Regions from separate parts of the Enterobacter sp. C4G1 genome, predicted to be linked through region 1. Evidence: predicted binding sites of a transcription regulator. Region 1 holds the regulator's gene; each other region holds the start of a gene.

Evidence for each region. The regulator LexA, encoded in region 1, represses DNA repair genes until DNA is damaged. The targets are predictions, from matches to a motif close to TNCTGTATGTACATACAGNA.
Region 2: the regulator LexA is predicted to act here: its motif matches at 2,669-2,688, upstream of umuD (translesion error-prone DNA polymerase V autoproteolytic subunit).
Region 3: the regulator LexA is predicted to act here: its motif matches at 3,004-3,023, upstream of ACT9TW_RS18190 (DinI-like family protein).

The regions. Positions count from the first base shown of each region.
Region 1 is NZ_JBQVVV010000001.1:1,394,967-1,399,867, reverse strand. Features, by position in the region: gene zur (zinc uptake transcriptional repressor Zur) at 1-402, shown strand, start outside; gene ACT9TW_RS06680 (CsbD family protein) at 472-681, opposite strand; gene dinF (MATE family efflux transporter DinF) at 802-2,139, opposite strand; gene lexA (transcriptional repressor LexA) at 2,203-2,811, opposite strand; gene ACT9TW_RS06665 (diacylglycerol kinase) at 2,920-3,288, opposite strand; gene plsB (glycerol-3-phosphate 1-O-acyltransferase PlsB) at 3,442-4,901, shown strand, end outside.
Region 2 is NZ_JBQVVV010000002.1:337,319-342,219, reverse strand. Features, by position in the region: gene ACT9TW_RS15490 (hypothetical protein) at 1-242, opposite strand, end outside; gene ACT9TW_RS15485 (hypothetical protein) at 253-813, opposite strand; gene umuC (translesion error-prone DNA polymerase V subunit UmuC) at 918-2,180, opposite strand; gene umuD (translesion error-prone DNA polymerase V autoproteolytic subunit) at 2,164-2,649, opposite strand; gene ACT9TW_RS15470 (EAL domain-containing protein) at 2,784-4,307, opposite strand; gene ACT9TW_RS15465 (M24 family metallopeptidase) at 4,440-4,901, opposite strand, start outside.
Region 3 is NZ_JBQVVV010000002.1:885,907-890,807, forward strand. Features, by position in the region: gene ACT9TW_RS18180 (methyl-accepting chemotaxis protein) at 1-1,755, opposite strand, end outside; partial or broken gene ACT9TW_RS18185 (IS3 family transposase) at 1,989-2,904, opposite strand; gene ACT9TW_RS18190 (DinI-like family protein) at 3,079-3,318, shown strand; gene yedE (selenium metabolism membrane protein YedE/FdhT) at 3,787-4,901, shown strand, end outside.

The DNA of each region.
Region 1 (4,901 bases):
CAGGGCGCCATCAGTGCGTATGATTTACTCGACCTGCTGCGCGCAAGCGAGCCGCAGGCCAAGCCGCCTACCGTCTATCGCGCGCTGGATTTCCTGCTGGAACAGGGCTTTGTGCACAAGGTCGAATCAACAAACAGCTATGTGCTGTGCCATTTATTTGATCAGCCTACCCACACCTCGGCCATGTTTATCTGCGACCGCTGCGGCGTGGTGAAAGAAGAGTGCGCGGAAGGTGTTGAAGACATTATGCATACGCTGGCAGCCAAAATGGGCTTCGCCCTGCGCCATAATGTGATTGAAGCACACGGATTATGCTCTGCGTGCGTGGAGGTCGAATCATGCAGCCATCAGGATGCGTGCCAGCATGACCACTCCATTCTGGTAAAGAAAAAACCGCGCTAACGGCAAAAGATAAGGCGGCTCAGGGCCGCCCTCAGGGTGTACATCCTTGTACTTGCAGGTATTACCGGTCTACCAGCGATAGTCGTTACGCTTTTCCCAGTCGCCGACTTCTTTCTCCGCCTGATCTTTGGCGTAGCCATAGCGTTCCTGAATTTTACCGACAAGCTGATCGCGCTTTCCTTCGATGACCGTCATATCGTCATCTGTCAGCTTACCCCATTGCTCTTTCGCTTTACCTTTGAACTGTTTCCAGTTGCCGCTGATTTCGTCTTTATTCATCATCAGGTCCTCATCGTTAAAGAGTGAAAGGGCCGCCCGAAACCTTCATTTCATGCTGGACGTGATAATAATTTTAGTTGAGCATCTGGCACTCAGGAATTTATTCAGAATCTTTTACCATCATGAGAGATCGTGACGGGATGAAAGCCAGGTATTATTTTTCCAGTGACGACGCCAGATAAACGCCAGCGAGAGGCCACGCAGAAGAAGAAAGACCGCGAGGGCCAGCCATAACCCATGATTCCCCAGATACGGCACCGTGAGCAGCGTTAAACCAAACCCACCCGCCGCGACCGCCATGCTGTTACGCATTTCCGCGCCACGCGTTGCGCCAATGAACATCCCGTCGAGTAAATAACACCAGACGCCCACAACCGGTAAGATCACCTGCCAGATGATGTAGTGGCTTGCCAGCTCACGCAGTGCAGGTAATGACGTGAGCAGCGCAACAATATACTCACCAAAGCAGGTGTAGATGAGTGCAAATGCCAGCGCCACCAGCCCAGCCTGACGACATGCAGCACGCCAGACATCATGTAATTGCCCGCTTTCGCGCGCGCCATACGCTTGCCCGGAATGGGCTTCTACCGCGTAGGCAAAGCCATCGAGGGCATAGGCGGTAAAGGTCAGCAGCGTCATCAGCACCGCGTTGACAGCAACGATTTCCGGGCCAAGCCGCGCGCCAAAGACCGTCAGTGCACCAAAGCACAGTTGCAATAACAGCGAGCGCAGCATGATGTCGCGGTTAAGCGCCAGCAGCTTGCGGATATTGCCGCGCCAGGCGGCCTTTAGCAGCGCAGGTGTTATGCCCCGCATCACCAGCACACGCCAGACCATCCACAGCCCGATAATCAGCGTGCCGTACTCGGCAATAGCTGTTGCCAGCGCCGCGCCCTGCACATTCATGTGCAACCCCATAACCAGCCAGAGGTCGAGCACTATGTTCAGGACGTTCCCGACAACCAGCAGGATAACGGGAGCGCGGGCATACTGAACGCCCAGTAACCAGCCCAGCAGAACCAGATTCGCCAGAGATGCCGGTGCGCTTAGCCAGCGAATATCAAGGAAACGCCGTGCCTGCTCCAACACCGCTTCACTGCCACCTACAATGTGTAATGCCAGCTCAATCAGTGGTGTACGCAGCAGAACGATAAGTACACCCGCACCCAGCGCCAGAATTAACGGCTGTACCAGCGCACGTGCCAGACGCAGGGGATCTTTTGCGCCAAACGCCTGTGCCGTCAGCCCGGTGGTGCTCATGCGTAAAAAAAGCAACAGCATAAAGAGGAAGCTGGTTGCCGTTGCGCCAATCGCCACGCCACCCAGATACACCGGTGAATCCAGATGACCAATAACCGCCGTATCGACCAGCCCCAACAGCGGAACGGTGATATTGGAAAAAATCATCGGCAGTGCAAGACGCCACAATGCCTTATCGGAAGCAGTCAGCAGTGACATGAAAAATACCGGGAGTGGGAAATGAATCAGGCTACGGAGGCTCCGTAGCCTGTCAGGGGGAGATTACAGCCATTCTCCGTTGCGGATGACGCCAACCGCCAGACCTTCAATGGAGAAGTTATGTTCGCGAAGATCCACCACGATTGGGGAGAATTCGCTGTTTTCCGGCAGCAGTTGCACAGTATTGCCCTGTTTTTTCAGGCGCTTAACGGTAACTTCGTCATCAATACGCGCCACCACCACCTGACCGTTGCGCACATCCTGAGTCTTATGAACCGCCAGCAGATCGCCATCGAGAATACCGATGTCTTTCATGGACATGCCGCTGACGCGCAGCAGAAAATCCGCGCTCGGTTTGAACATGCCAGGATCGACCTGATAGTGACCTTCAATATGCTGCTGTGCGAGCAAAGGCTCACCTGCCGCGACACGGCCAACCAGCGGAATGCCCGTCTCTTCTTCTACCAGCAGACGGATGCCGCGTGAAGCACCAGAAACAATCTCAATTACGCCTTTACGCGCCAGAGCTTTAAGGTGTTCCTCGGCAGCATTTGGAGAACGGAAACCCAGGCGCTGCGCGATTTCCGCACGCGTAGGTGGCATTCCCGTCTGGCTGATATGATCCCGGATGAGATCAAACACCTCTTGCTGCCTGGTCGTTAACGCTTTCATTCCGCCCCCTGGGTGTATATACAGTTATGCTGTGAGTATATACAGTCAAAGGTGATTTTGGAACCAAAAACTGCACAAAAAACCAGGGACTTAATTATTCCTCGAGGCTCATCGGAAATGCGACCAAAGCAGCGTGACCCAGGTGATCACCGCAGTAATAATCGCCAGCAACACGGCGGCAGACCCCATATCTTTTGCACGACCAGAGAGCTCATGGAAATCAGAGCCAATACGATCAACTACCGCCTCAATAGCGCTATTGAGAATTTCCACTATCATCACCAGAAGCACAGAACCAATAAGAAGAACGCGCGTTATGGCATCAACATCGAGGAAACAGGCAATGATTACCGCCACGATAGCGGCAACGCCTTCCTGACGAAAAGCGGCTTCATTGATCCACGCGGCACGGAAACCTTTCCATGAATAGCCGGCAGCTTTGATGATTCGGGTTAACCCAGTGGTATTATTGGCCATTAAAAGAACCTTTTATTAGAAATAGCGTCAGTAACTATAGACGCAGTGCGTTTACTGCCGCCCGAAGTATGACGGGTAACAACAGAAATTTTGCGCGCTTTCTGTTATCCTTGCGCCGCAATTGCATTATTAACCAGAGGCTTTACATCGTTTATGTCTGGCTGGCCACGAATTTACTACAAATTACTTAATTTACCATTAACCGTTCTGGTAAAAAGCAAGTCTATCCCAGCAGAACCCGCGCTGGAATTAGGGCTCGATACCTCTCGCCCTATAATGTATGTTTTGCCTTACAACTCGAAGGCAGACTTGCTCACGCTCCGCGCCCAGTGTCTGGCGCATGATTTACCCGATCCGCTTGAACCACTGGAGATCGACGGTACTCTGCTGCCGCGCTACGTGTTCATTCACGGCGGGCCGCGTGTGTTTACCTATTACACGCCAAAAGAAGAGTCCATCAAGCTGTTCCACGACTACCTCGATCTACACCGCAGCAATCCTGATTTGGATGTGCAGATGGTGCCGGTATCGGTGATGTTTGGTCGTCGCCCAGGTCGCGAAAAAGGGGAAGAAAACCCACCGCTGCGGATGCTCAACGGTATCCAGAAATTCTTCGCGGTGTCCTGGCTTGGTCGCGATAGCTTCGTGCGTTTCTCTCCTTCTGTGTCGCTGCGCCGCATGGCAGATGAACACGGTACGGATAAAATCATCGCGCAAAAACTGGCTCGCGTGGCACGTATGCACTTTGCGCGCCAGCGTCTTGCAGCCGTAGGGCCGCGCCTCCCGGCGCGTCAGGACCTGTTCAATAAATTGCTGGCGTCTAAAGCCATTGCCCGCGCCGTGGAAGACGAAGCGCGCAGCAAGAAGATTTCGCATGAGAAAGCACAGCAGAACGCCATCGCATTGATGGAAGAGATCGCTGCGAACTTCTCCTACGAGATGATTCGCCTGTCCGATCGTATTCTGAGCTTTACGTGGAACCGCCTCTATCAGGGGATCAACGTTCACAACGCCGAGCGCGTGCGCCAGCTGGCACATGACGGCCACGAAATTGTCTATGTGCCCTGCCACCGCAGCCACATGGACTACCTGCTGCTTTCCTACGTGCTTTATCATCAGGGCCTAGTGCCACCGCACATCGCGGCCGGTATTAACCTGAACTTCTGGCCAGCAGGTCCGATTTTCCGCCGCCTTGGTGCCTTCTTTATTCGTCGTACCTTCAAAGGTAACAAGCTCTATTCCACCGTATTCCGCGAATATCTGGGCGAGCTGTTCAGCCGCGGTTATTCCGTTGAGTATTTCGTAGAAGGCGGGCGTTCCCGTACTGGCCGCCTGCTTGATCCGAAAACCGGCACGCTGTCGATGACTATCCAGGCCATGTTGCGCGGCGGTACCCGCCCAATTACGCTGGTACCGATTTACATCGGCTACGAGCACGTTATGGAAGTGGGAACGTACGCCAAAGAGCTGCGCGGTGCGACCAAAGAGAAAGAGAGCCTGCCACAGATGCTGCGTGGTCTGAGCAAGCTGCGTAATCTGGGTCAGGGCTACGTGAACTTCGGCGAGCCAATGCCGCTGATGAACTACCTTAACCACCATGTCCCGGAATGGCG
Region 2 (4,901 bases), on a different contig from region 1:
ATCAGAGGATTACTTGACATAATAACCGCAGCCGAGATTAACAAGGGTACAACGACGGTCGAGTTATACCAGTTCACGATAACCGCCACCATGCCTTCTGAATGGGAGGGCACGGTCTTATTCGCGTTAAAGTTCTTAACATCATCTCCTTGCGTACACCCGGCGAAGGACAACCGTGGATATAACGTCAGAAACAGACAGGAGAACGATGATAGTAAAAAGCATCGGCGGTTCATGTTCATGATGGCATCCTCACTTTACATTCCCCATATAGGGTGTTGCAGTCACACCATATAACTGATTAAGGCCTGCCGTTGTCACCAGTGAAGATATTGCCGCACGCTCTGGGGTATAACTGGTATTTACTTTATCTATTGGCACATTCGATAATATCTTGTCCAGCATTTCCTGGATATCATTATAGTTTTTCCGTTGACCATCAAACTCAGTGCTAATACGGCCATCAAACTCATACTTATAAAGTGCTGATACTACTGACATCCTGTAGGCTGCTTTTATTTTTGCCAGTCTGATCCAAATATTTAAATCGTAATCATTACGGATAAAATTGGCCATCACCATACTTTTCCCTGACCTTAGCATTGGAACAACCTGAGTAATAAAAGTTTTTTCCGAGAACGGACACGTCAGGCTAAATATAAATATCCCACTGTTTTTATTCACACTCCCGACGGGAATAGCACAACTGTTCTCCAGGTCGTTATGAGACAGTTTTCGCCCCACACCTGACGTCAAATTAACGGTTGAGAAGTCACTAACCTTAAACTGTTTCGGATGCGCTGAAATATCCATGTATGACCTCAGAAAGAGAGTGGCACATAATAAAAATAACCACATCCGTGCAAAACGGCATGATATAAAAGTATGAGTTAAAATGAATTACGGGCATTCTCCCCCTACCGTGCCACCGGCAAATCCGCATACTTTGTCGTATAAGACGGGGACAGCATCTCACGCTTCATCGACCAGGCTTTCTCGATCCCCTGCCCGGCAAACCAGACTTTCCCTTTCCCGGAATGATTAAGCCTGTCTATCGCCTCCATCAACGCCATGCTATTGGCTCGCGGGCGGTTGTCATCGAACAAATTTAGCTGTGCGACCCCGCTACTGAAAAAGTCTGCCAGCATCACCCCCGCTTTCATATAGCGATACCCATCGAGCCATATCCGCTCTAACGCTTGCGTGGCAGCGCGGATGATATCGCGTGAGTCGTTGCTCGGCGTCAACAGGGTGACAGACGCCTGATTGCCGTAATACACCTCATTATCCGCATGAGGGCTGGTCCGCAGAAATACGCTGATGAAGCGGCAATACTGGCGCTCGCCACGCAGTTTTTCCGCTGCGCGTTCGGCGTAAGCGCAAATCGCCTGATGCATCTCAACATATTGCGTAATGCGGTGCCCAAAAGAGCGGCTACAGATGATTTGTTGCTTTGTGGGAGTAAATTCTTCCAGGTTAAGGCAACGCTCACCGCGAAGTTCACGAACCGTGCGATCCAGAACCACGTTGAAATGTTTCCTTATTACCCACGAAGAGCTGTCGGCCAGCTCAAGCGCCGTGGTAATGCCCATCGCATTTAGCTTTTTGGTGATCCGCCGCCCAACCCCCCATACCTCTTCCACCGGCACTGCGGCCAGCAGTTTGCGCTGACGATCGTGGTCTGACAAATCAACAACACCGCCCGTGCTGCGCCATTTCTTCGCTGCATAGTTCGCAAGCTTCGCCAGCGTCTTCGTCTGCGCAATCCCTACGCCTACCGTCAGCCCGGTATTTTTCAGTACCTGGTTGCGCATCTGGTGCCCGAAAATATCCAGTGGCATACAGCTGTCGATGCCCGAGACATTCACGAACGCCTCATCAATGGAATAGATCTCTATCGCCGGGGAAAGATCGGTCAACGTCTGCATCACGCGGCTGCTGAGATCGGCATACAGCGCGTAATTCGAGCTAAACACGTAGACCCGCGACGGATAGCGTTTCTCCTTGAACTTAAAGTATGGTTCACCCATTTTTATCCCCAGCTGCTTTGCCTCGCGTGAAAGCGAAATAATGCAGCCATCGTTATTGGACACCACCACAATGGGCTTTCCCTGAAGGTCGGGACGAAAAACCGTCTCGCAGGACGCGTAGAAGCTGTTGACATCAACCAGTGCGAACATGGTTATGCATTTCCGGGCCACCCACGCGATGGCTTTTTACTCCACCAGAATGTTGATGTGTTTTAAGCGTATGCGTCACCACACCGAAGATTTGCAGCTCCTCTTCGGAGTGAAACGTAATAGGCTGATAGCGAGCATTGTGGGGAAGCAATCTTAAGACCGGCCGGGTTTGTAGCTCTTTTACCGTAAACTCCCCGTCCACCGCCGCCACAACAATGTCGCCATGTCCCGCCGTTAACGAACGATCGACCACCAGCAGATCGCCATCGCCGATCCCGGCCCCGATCATGGAATCCCCGCTGACTTTCACGAAATACGTTGCACTGGGGTGTTTTACCGCCAGCTTGTTCAGGTCGATACGGTCTTCAACGTAATCCTGCGCAGGGCTTGGAAAACCACAGGCAACACGCTCCAGAAACAGCGGTAACTCCATGTCCTGCCGGGGATAATACGAAAAGAGAGTGCTCATCATTGCCTTTCCTGCCATGTACTGTATATGCATACAGTATTACGTATTATGGGTAAGGATCAAGGCACTTTCCGGGCGATCGCGCAAACACGTTGATGTGTGAAGGGATTTAATCCTGCACCTCATCCGGTCGGTTACTCCACCATGACTTTCACTTTAGGCTTCGACAGCAAAATTTGTATCAGCTCCGTAAACGGAACAGGCTTAAAGAAGTAATACCCCTGCTGGAAGACGATATTATTCCGGTTGAGGTAATCAAGCTGCGCTTTGGTTTCCACACCTTCGGCGACAATACTTATCGAGAGTTTACGCGCCAGATCCAGCACACAATCCAGGATCCGGGTGGATTCCTCATGCTCATTGACCCGGCTGACAAAGCTATGGTCAATCTTGATGTAATCGATATGCAGATCGTGCAGGTAAGAGAGCCCTGAATACCCGGTTCCGAAGTCATCCAGCGCGATGGCAAAACCATTTTCGTGCAGCGCATTCAGGGTATGAACCAGGTGTTCGTCAATATCCAGCGGTTCACGCTCCGTGACTTCAATCACCAGGTTCAAATCTTTGCGCTCAAAGCGGCTTTTGTAGTTCAGGCACTCATCCATAAAGGTGGGCATGGCAATATGAGATGCACTGAAGTTAATCCCCACATGAAAACCTTCCGGCAGCTTGCTGGAAATAGCATTCATCTGTATCACCACCTGCGCCATCAGGCTGCGCGTCAACGGTACAATCAGGCCGGATTTTTCAGCAAGCGGGATAAACGAGGCCGGGGAAATATAGCCCGCTTTCGGGTGTTTCCATCTCGCCAGTACCTCCACGCCCCGCAGGGTGCCCTCACGGCCATTAACAACGGGCTGATAAAACGGGATAATTTCCCCCTTTGCGATGGCGCGCTGTAGCGACTCCTCAGGCGGCGTACTTTTATTCAGATATTTATACAGCGCGTAAGCACCGAGACAGGCTACCAGCAGTAAAAAAAACAGGATGCCTGCACCCTGACTTATCAGCCTCTGCACGCTGAATAACGGAGGATAGTTATACTCAATACTGTAGGGATAATCTTTGGCTTCAAGCCGCCCGACATGCTTGCCTTTATTGTTTACCGGCGCGGCATCACCAGACAGGCCCAGCACGGTGTCACCAACCCTTAACCGATAACTGACGTCTTTTATCGAAATACCCAGGGCGTCGCGGATATGGCGATCGCTGACTGTGATCCCAATACGGCTGCCATCAAATACCGTCTGATACAGCAGCACAGGCAAACCATTTACCGTCTCTTTTGCTGGCAGCAGCATCAATGGCAAATCAGGTAATCTCATCACGTTAACCAACAGCACACGGTTATCCGGCAGGGATGAACACACTATTTGCCCATGCGTGAGAATGAAAATAGTCCTGAGATGAGGTTGTAGCGCCGCCTCAGTGCCAAGCCGGTATTGCCCTTCCTCATCACAGCCTGCTCCGGCGACATTCATCGACGTCCGGGTGGCGCGCTGAGCTTCACCCAGGATCGTATTCATATTCTTTACGACATACTTCGCCCCCGTCATGCTGTCGGCCCGTGCGGAATACCAGAGCTGGGTATTCAGAATAAAAATACCCATGATAAACAGGGCCAGAGCGGCAGCAGCAGGAACAATAAAATGACGCATTAACGTATCCTGGGCACGAGTGAGTAAGATGACGCTGACGGCATTTACGGCGCTTAATGGTGTAAGTACAAAGAGCATGGTCGACAAAAGTAAAAATAACCATGCTCCTTCAATAAGTTCTCCGGAAATTGTTTAGCAGGTAAACGCTTTATCCTTCGCCAGGAAGAAAGGCCGCAAATAAGCAACGGCACTGGAAAGCGGGATCACATCCGCGCTCAGCGCAATCTTAAGTACGTCGTTGAGATAACGTTTACGGGTTTCAATTCTGGCCCATAGCTCAGGGTAAGCGTGTTTGATCTCGGCCTGGAGCGCGAAATCCGCCAGCGCAACGCTCTCCTCGGCGCTGGCGCCGGTATAACCCGGCACTGACGGAATAATATCAATCTGCAAAATCATCCCGCTTTTCAGGGTTTGCGTCGAATGTTTATAAATGGGCGATGACATCCACTCTTCATCGGCGCTGAGATGCCCGGGGTTCAGATGCCAGCCATATTTCTCTTTTGGCAAAATAGACTCTATCAGGGAATACATCTCCCCGCCTTCCATGCCAATTCTGATATTTTCAAGCCAGGTCACCACACCAGAAAAATAAGG
Region 3 (4,901 bases), on a different contig from region 1:
CAGTGATTGTTCCATAGCAGCATGCGCGATATCACCGACGTATTGCCTCATACGCCCGGTATTATCCGCCGCGGCTTTGAGAGCAGTTGCTGAAGCAGTTACCCATGTAACACCTTCACCGATCTTATCCATATTCTGATTGACCAGCTCGCGGATTAGATTAGCCTCTCTGGCGCAGCGCTGTGATAAATTACGCACTTCCATCGCTACCACCGCAAAACCCTTGCCCAGTTCACCTGCACGTGCTGCTTCGACGGCGGCATTCAGCGCCAGAAGGTTCGTCTGAAATGCAATCTCGTCAATCGACGTCACGATCTGAGCAATCTGCTCGCTTGAGGAGCGAATCGCAACCATACTCTGACTGGCCTCGTTTGAGACACGATTTGCTTCCTGAACATCCCGTTCCATCTCCTGCGTCAGGCGCTCAGCTTCACGTGCGTTACCAGCAGTCTGAGTGATATTACTTGAAATCTGCTCCATGCTGGCAGCCGTTTCAACAATCGAAGCAGCCTGTTCATCCGTACGTTGAGCAAGATCCTGGTTCCCGGCGGCAATATCGCTACTCGCGCCTCGGAGTATCACTGCACCAGATTTGATTTCCTGCACGATGCGTTGGATGTTCTCAATCGACTGATTATACGCGAAGTTCAATGCAGACAGTTCATCACTGCCCGGCACTTCCAGACGACGGGTCAGGTCGCCATCCATTTCGGCGATGGATTTTAACGTCCCGGTCAGTTGCTGCTGGATGCTGCGCGCCACCGTCACCGCAAACATGATTGCAATAAGCATTGCAATCAGGCTTATTGCAATAAAGGATTGCCAGTCAACGCGGGCGTCGTGTGCCAGGGATTCAGCATGGCTCTGCAGAGCGTCCGCTGCGTGATTCTCTAATGTGCGTAGTATCTCAATACGCTGGGTCTGAGCTTTAAACCAGTCCCCAGGGTTGACACTAAATCCTCCCCGGTCTGCTTTATCAAAAGCCACTTCCCGCAGTTCAAGTGCACGAACGGCATCAACTGACTTCAGCGCGTTGTCTAACTCTGAAGCCTGCGACGGGCTGCTAAAGCGCCGCGCCGCAGTTAACCATGCGTCCTGCTTGCCCACTACGTCACTGAACATGCGAAACTGACCGTCGCCAAAGCTATTGGTGGAGAAGATATTAGACAGCAGGGCTCTCTCCACTCCCGCCTGTTCCTTTAAATTCAGAAGACTATAATATGCTGCAAGTTCATTAGCCATCGATCCAGATGTGCTCAAATGGATCATTCCACCAACAAAGTTCAGCATTCCAGAAATAGTCTGAGTATAGAATTTGCTGGATTGCGGGGAATCAATATTTAATTTGTTAATTGAATTACGGGTTGATTTAAGATGCTGAATATTGTCCTTGAAAACATTCAGCGTCGCGAAAATTTCATTTTTGAGTAAATCTTTATTCGTAGAGGCGAGCGTCTGATTTAACTTATACAGCGCATCATCGGTTAATTTCTGCTGTGCTGCTAACTCTTCACGAAAACTTTGCCCGCGGGAACCAATAAAGCCAGCACTCATTCCACGCTCTCGCTGGAGTTGATGGACAACGTCGCCAGCGCTGCGTGCCAGTATGGTGAGTTCACCAATGGTATTCATCTGCTGTTCAATATTGATGCGACTGATCATACCTGAACCTGCAAGCCAGAACATAGCCAACAGAAGCGGCATTAATGCTATAAACAACTTCACTTTCATTGAAATACGGCAAATCCATAACATGCAATTATTTTCCTTATGTATATCTACTAAAAGAGCTATCGGCAAATATCCATAAAAACTTTATACCTATTAGTGAGTGGTTTCTTAATTCGAGAACGTAGATTATTAGAGTGATTTTCAATCATAGATTGATTCTGATTATTCAATTCTGGCTAACCGTTTGAATTATCAGCAATAATAAAGGCACTGTCGAACAAATGATAATTATGTAGGCAGGCCACATTCCTTTAAGACCAGCCCAGTGCAGAATGGGGGCGTCTCTGGTTATAGTTTATGCGCCAGGCCTCGATTTTGCACCGGGCATCTTCCAGCGACATGAACCAGTTTTCATTCAGGCATCCCTGCCGCAGCCTGCCGTTGAACGACTCCACCGTCGCATTGTCCGTTGGGGTTCCCGGGCGTGAGAAGTCTATACGGATCCCTCGTTCATACACCCACTTGTCCAGCATTTTTCCTGCAAATTCAGAGCCGTTATCGGTTTTCAGCAACTGTGGTAAAGGACGTCTGAACGCAATACTGTTCAGCATCTCCGCAACTTCCGTTGAGCGCAGATTCTGGCCCACGCAGATCCCCAGACATTCACGCGTGTAGAGATCAATTACCGTCAGCAGGCGTAACCGACGCCCGTCAAATAATGCGTCGGAGACAAAGTCCATGCCCCAGATATGATTCGGATACAACCCCTGAGGCTTGGGTTGTCGGCGCTGTGCCGATTTGTTACGACGTGGACGTTTGAGACGCAGGGACAGACCCTGCTCGCTGTAGAGTCGATAGATACGTTTATGGTTATCCCGCCAGCCTTCACACCTGAGCATGACGTGAACTCTGCGGTAGCCATGGTGGACCCGGGTTTCGCTGATCTCCTGATACGCAGGCGTAGCGCACTGTCGTCTTACGCCACAGAAAGATACCTGAACGAGCTGTTGCTGACCCGCAGGATAAAGCATATTTGTCTTTCGCTGGCTCCGTAGCGTGCCTGCAGATCCCGGACCCATTCGCGCAGTCGCGCCAGCGTCAGTTCTTTTTTGCCAGCACATCCTGCAGCATGGCCTTGTCGAGGCTCAGATCGGCAACCAGCTTCTTCAGCCTGAGATTCTCTTCCTCAAGCTGTCGCATGTGCTTCAGTTCAGATGGGGAAATCCCGCCGTATGAGACAGCGATAGCCTTTGGATTTAGTTGTATGGCCTCAACGAATGCAGCCCTTATCTCGTATGGACGTGGCATGAGTTGTATCCTCAATCACTTATTGACTGTATGCATGCACAGTAGTATTTTTAGGGCCACAGATCAAGCCAAGACTATTTCACATTCTAAGGAAAGGTTATGTTCGTAGAACTCGTTTACGACAAACGCAATTTCGAAGGCCTGCCAGATGCAAAAAACATCATTCTGGATGAGTTAACAAAGAGGATTTGCCGCGTTTTCCCGGATGCAGAAGTTCGCGTTAAACCAATGATGACGCTGCCAGCGATCAACACTGATGCGAGCAAGCATGAAAAGGAACAGATAAGCAGGGTCGTGCAGGAGATGTTTGAAGAAGCTGATATGTGGCTTGAAGCTTAGTCTTCACTTGATGGTCTTCAATACCAGCAGGCAGTCAATTGATAATATGCCTGCCTGTAAACTGTTACTTTCCGCCCGCCGGAAATTTCTTGTATAAAGTGCAAAACGGCAACATCGTAAATGAGTGTCCTCTGTTTTCTGTCCAATCCGTTGGCAATCAGCCTACCGGCCAGCGCCGAAATAATATTGCAAAAATGAAATCCTCAGATATCAAAGACGGTTACCTGCATAGTTTCACGAACAGCATTCATTATCAGAGCGTCTTGAGCGAGGGAAAGAGTGTACCAGGCTTGCCATTTAATTTTTGAATGTCGCTTTCGTATCAGAGCATGAATTTTTGATGATTGAGGTCATTAAAAAGGCAGGTATTTTGGATAAAAGGTCTGGAGAGGTTTTTGAGAAAGAGCAAAAGCTCTATATTCCAGCCCGTTAAATCCACATACACCTTCTGAGTTCAGAGGCATAGTCATGACATGGCATCATTTCAAACAGACTTACCTGGTTAAGTTCTGGTCTCCGGTTCCGGCGGTTATCGCCGCGGGCATTCTTTCTACCTACTATTTCGGGATCACCGGCACCTTCTGGGCGGTAACGGGTGAGTTTACCCGTTGGGGTGGGCAATTATTACAGCTTGCGGGCGTGCATACCGAAGAGTGGGGCTATTTTAAACTGATTCATCTGGACGGTACGCCCCTGACCCGTATCGACGGGATGATGATTATCGGCATGTTTGGGGGCTGTTTTGCTGCCGCGCTGTGGGCAAACAACGTGAAGCTACGAATGCCAAAAAGCCGGATCCGCATTATGCAGGCCGTCGCGGGCGGTATTATCGCAGGCTTTGGCGCCCGCCTGGCGATGGGCTGCAACCTGGCAGCCTTCTTTACCGGTATTCCTCAGTTTTCACTTCATGCCTGGTTCTTTGCCGTGGCAACGGCCATTGGCTCTTACTTTGGCGCGCGCTTTACGCTACTGCCCTTCTTCCGCATTCCAGTGAAAATGACCAAAGTCAGCGCCGCCTCGCCACTGACTCAAAAACCCGCTCAGGCGCGCCGTCGATTTCGACTCGGGATGCTGGTCTTTTTCGCCATGCTGGCCTGGGCATTATGCACCGCCCTTAACCAGCCGAAACTGGGCCTGGCAATGCTGTTCGGCGTTGGGTTTGGCTTACTGATAGAACGTGCGCAGATCTGCTTCACTTCAGCATTTCGCGATATGTGGATAACCGGCCGTACAATGATGGCAAAAGCCATTATTGCCGGGATGGCGGTCAGCGCTATCGGTATTTTCAGTTACGTGCAGCTCGGCGTTGAACCGAAAATCATGTGGGCTGGTCCCAATGCGGTGATCGGCGGTTTACTGTTTGGTTTCGGAATTGTGCTGGCCGGTGGATGTGAAACGGGCTGGATGTATCGTGCGGTAGAAGGCCAGGTGCATTACTGGTGGGTTGGACTGGGCAATGTGATTGGCTCTACGGTGCTGGCGTACTTCTGGGATGATTTATCCCCGGTTCTGGCAACCAACTGGGACAAGGTTAACCTGCTGAACACCTTTGGTCCGCTGGGCGGTTTACTTGTGACCTACGC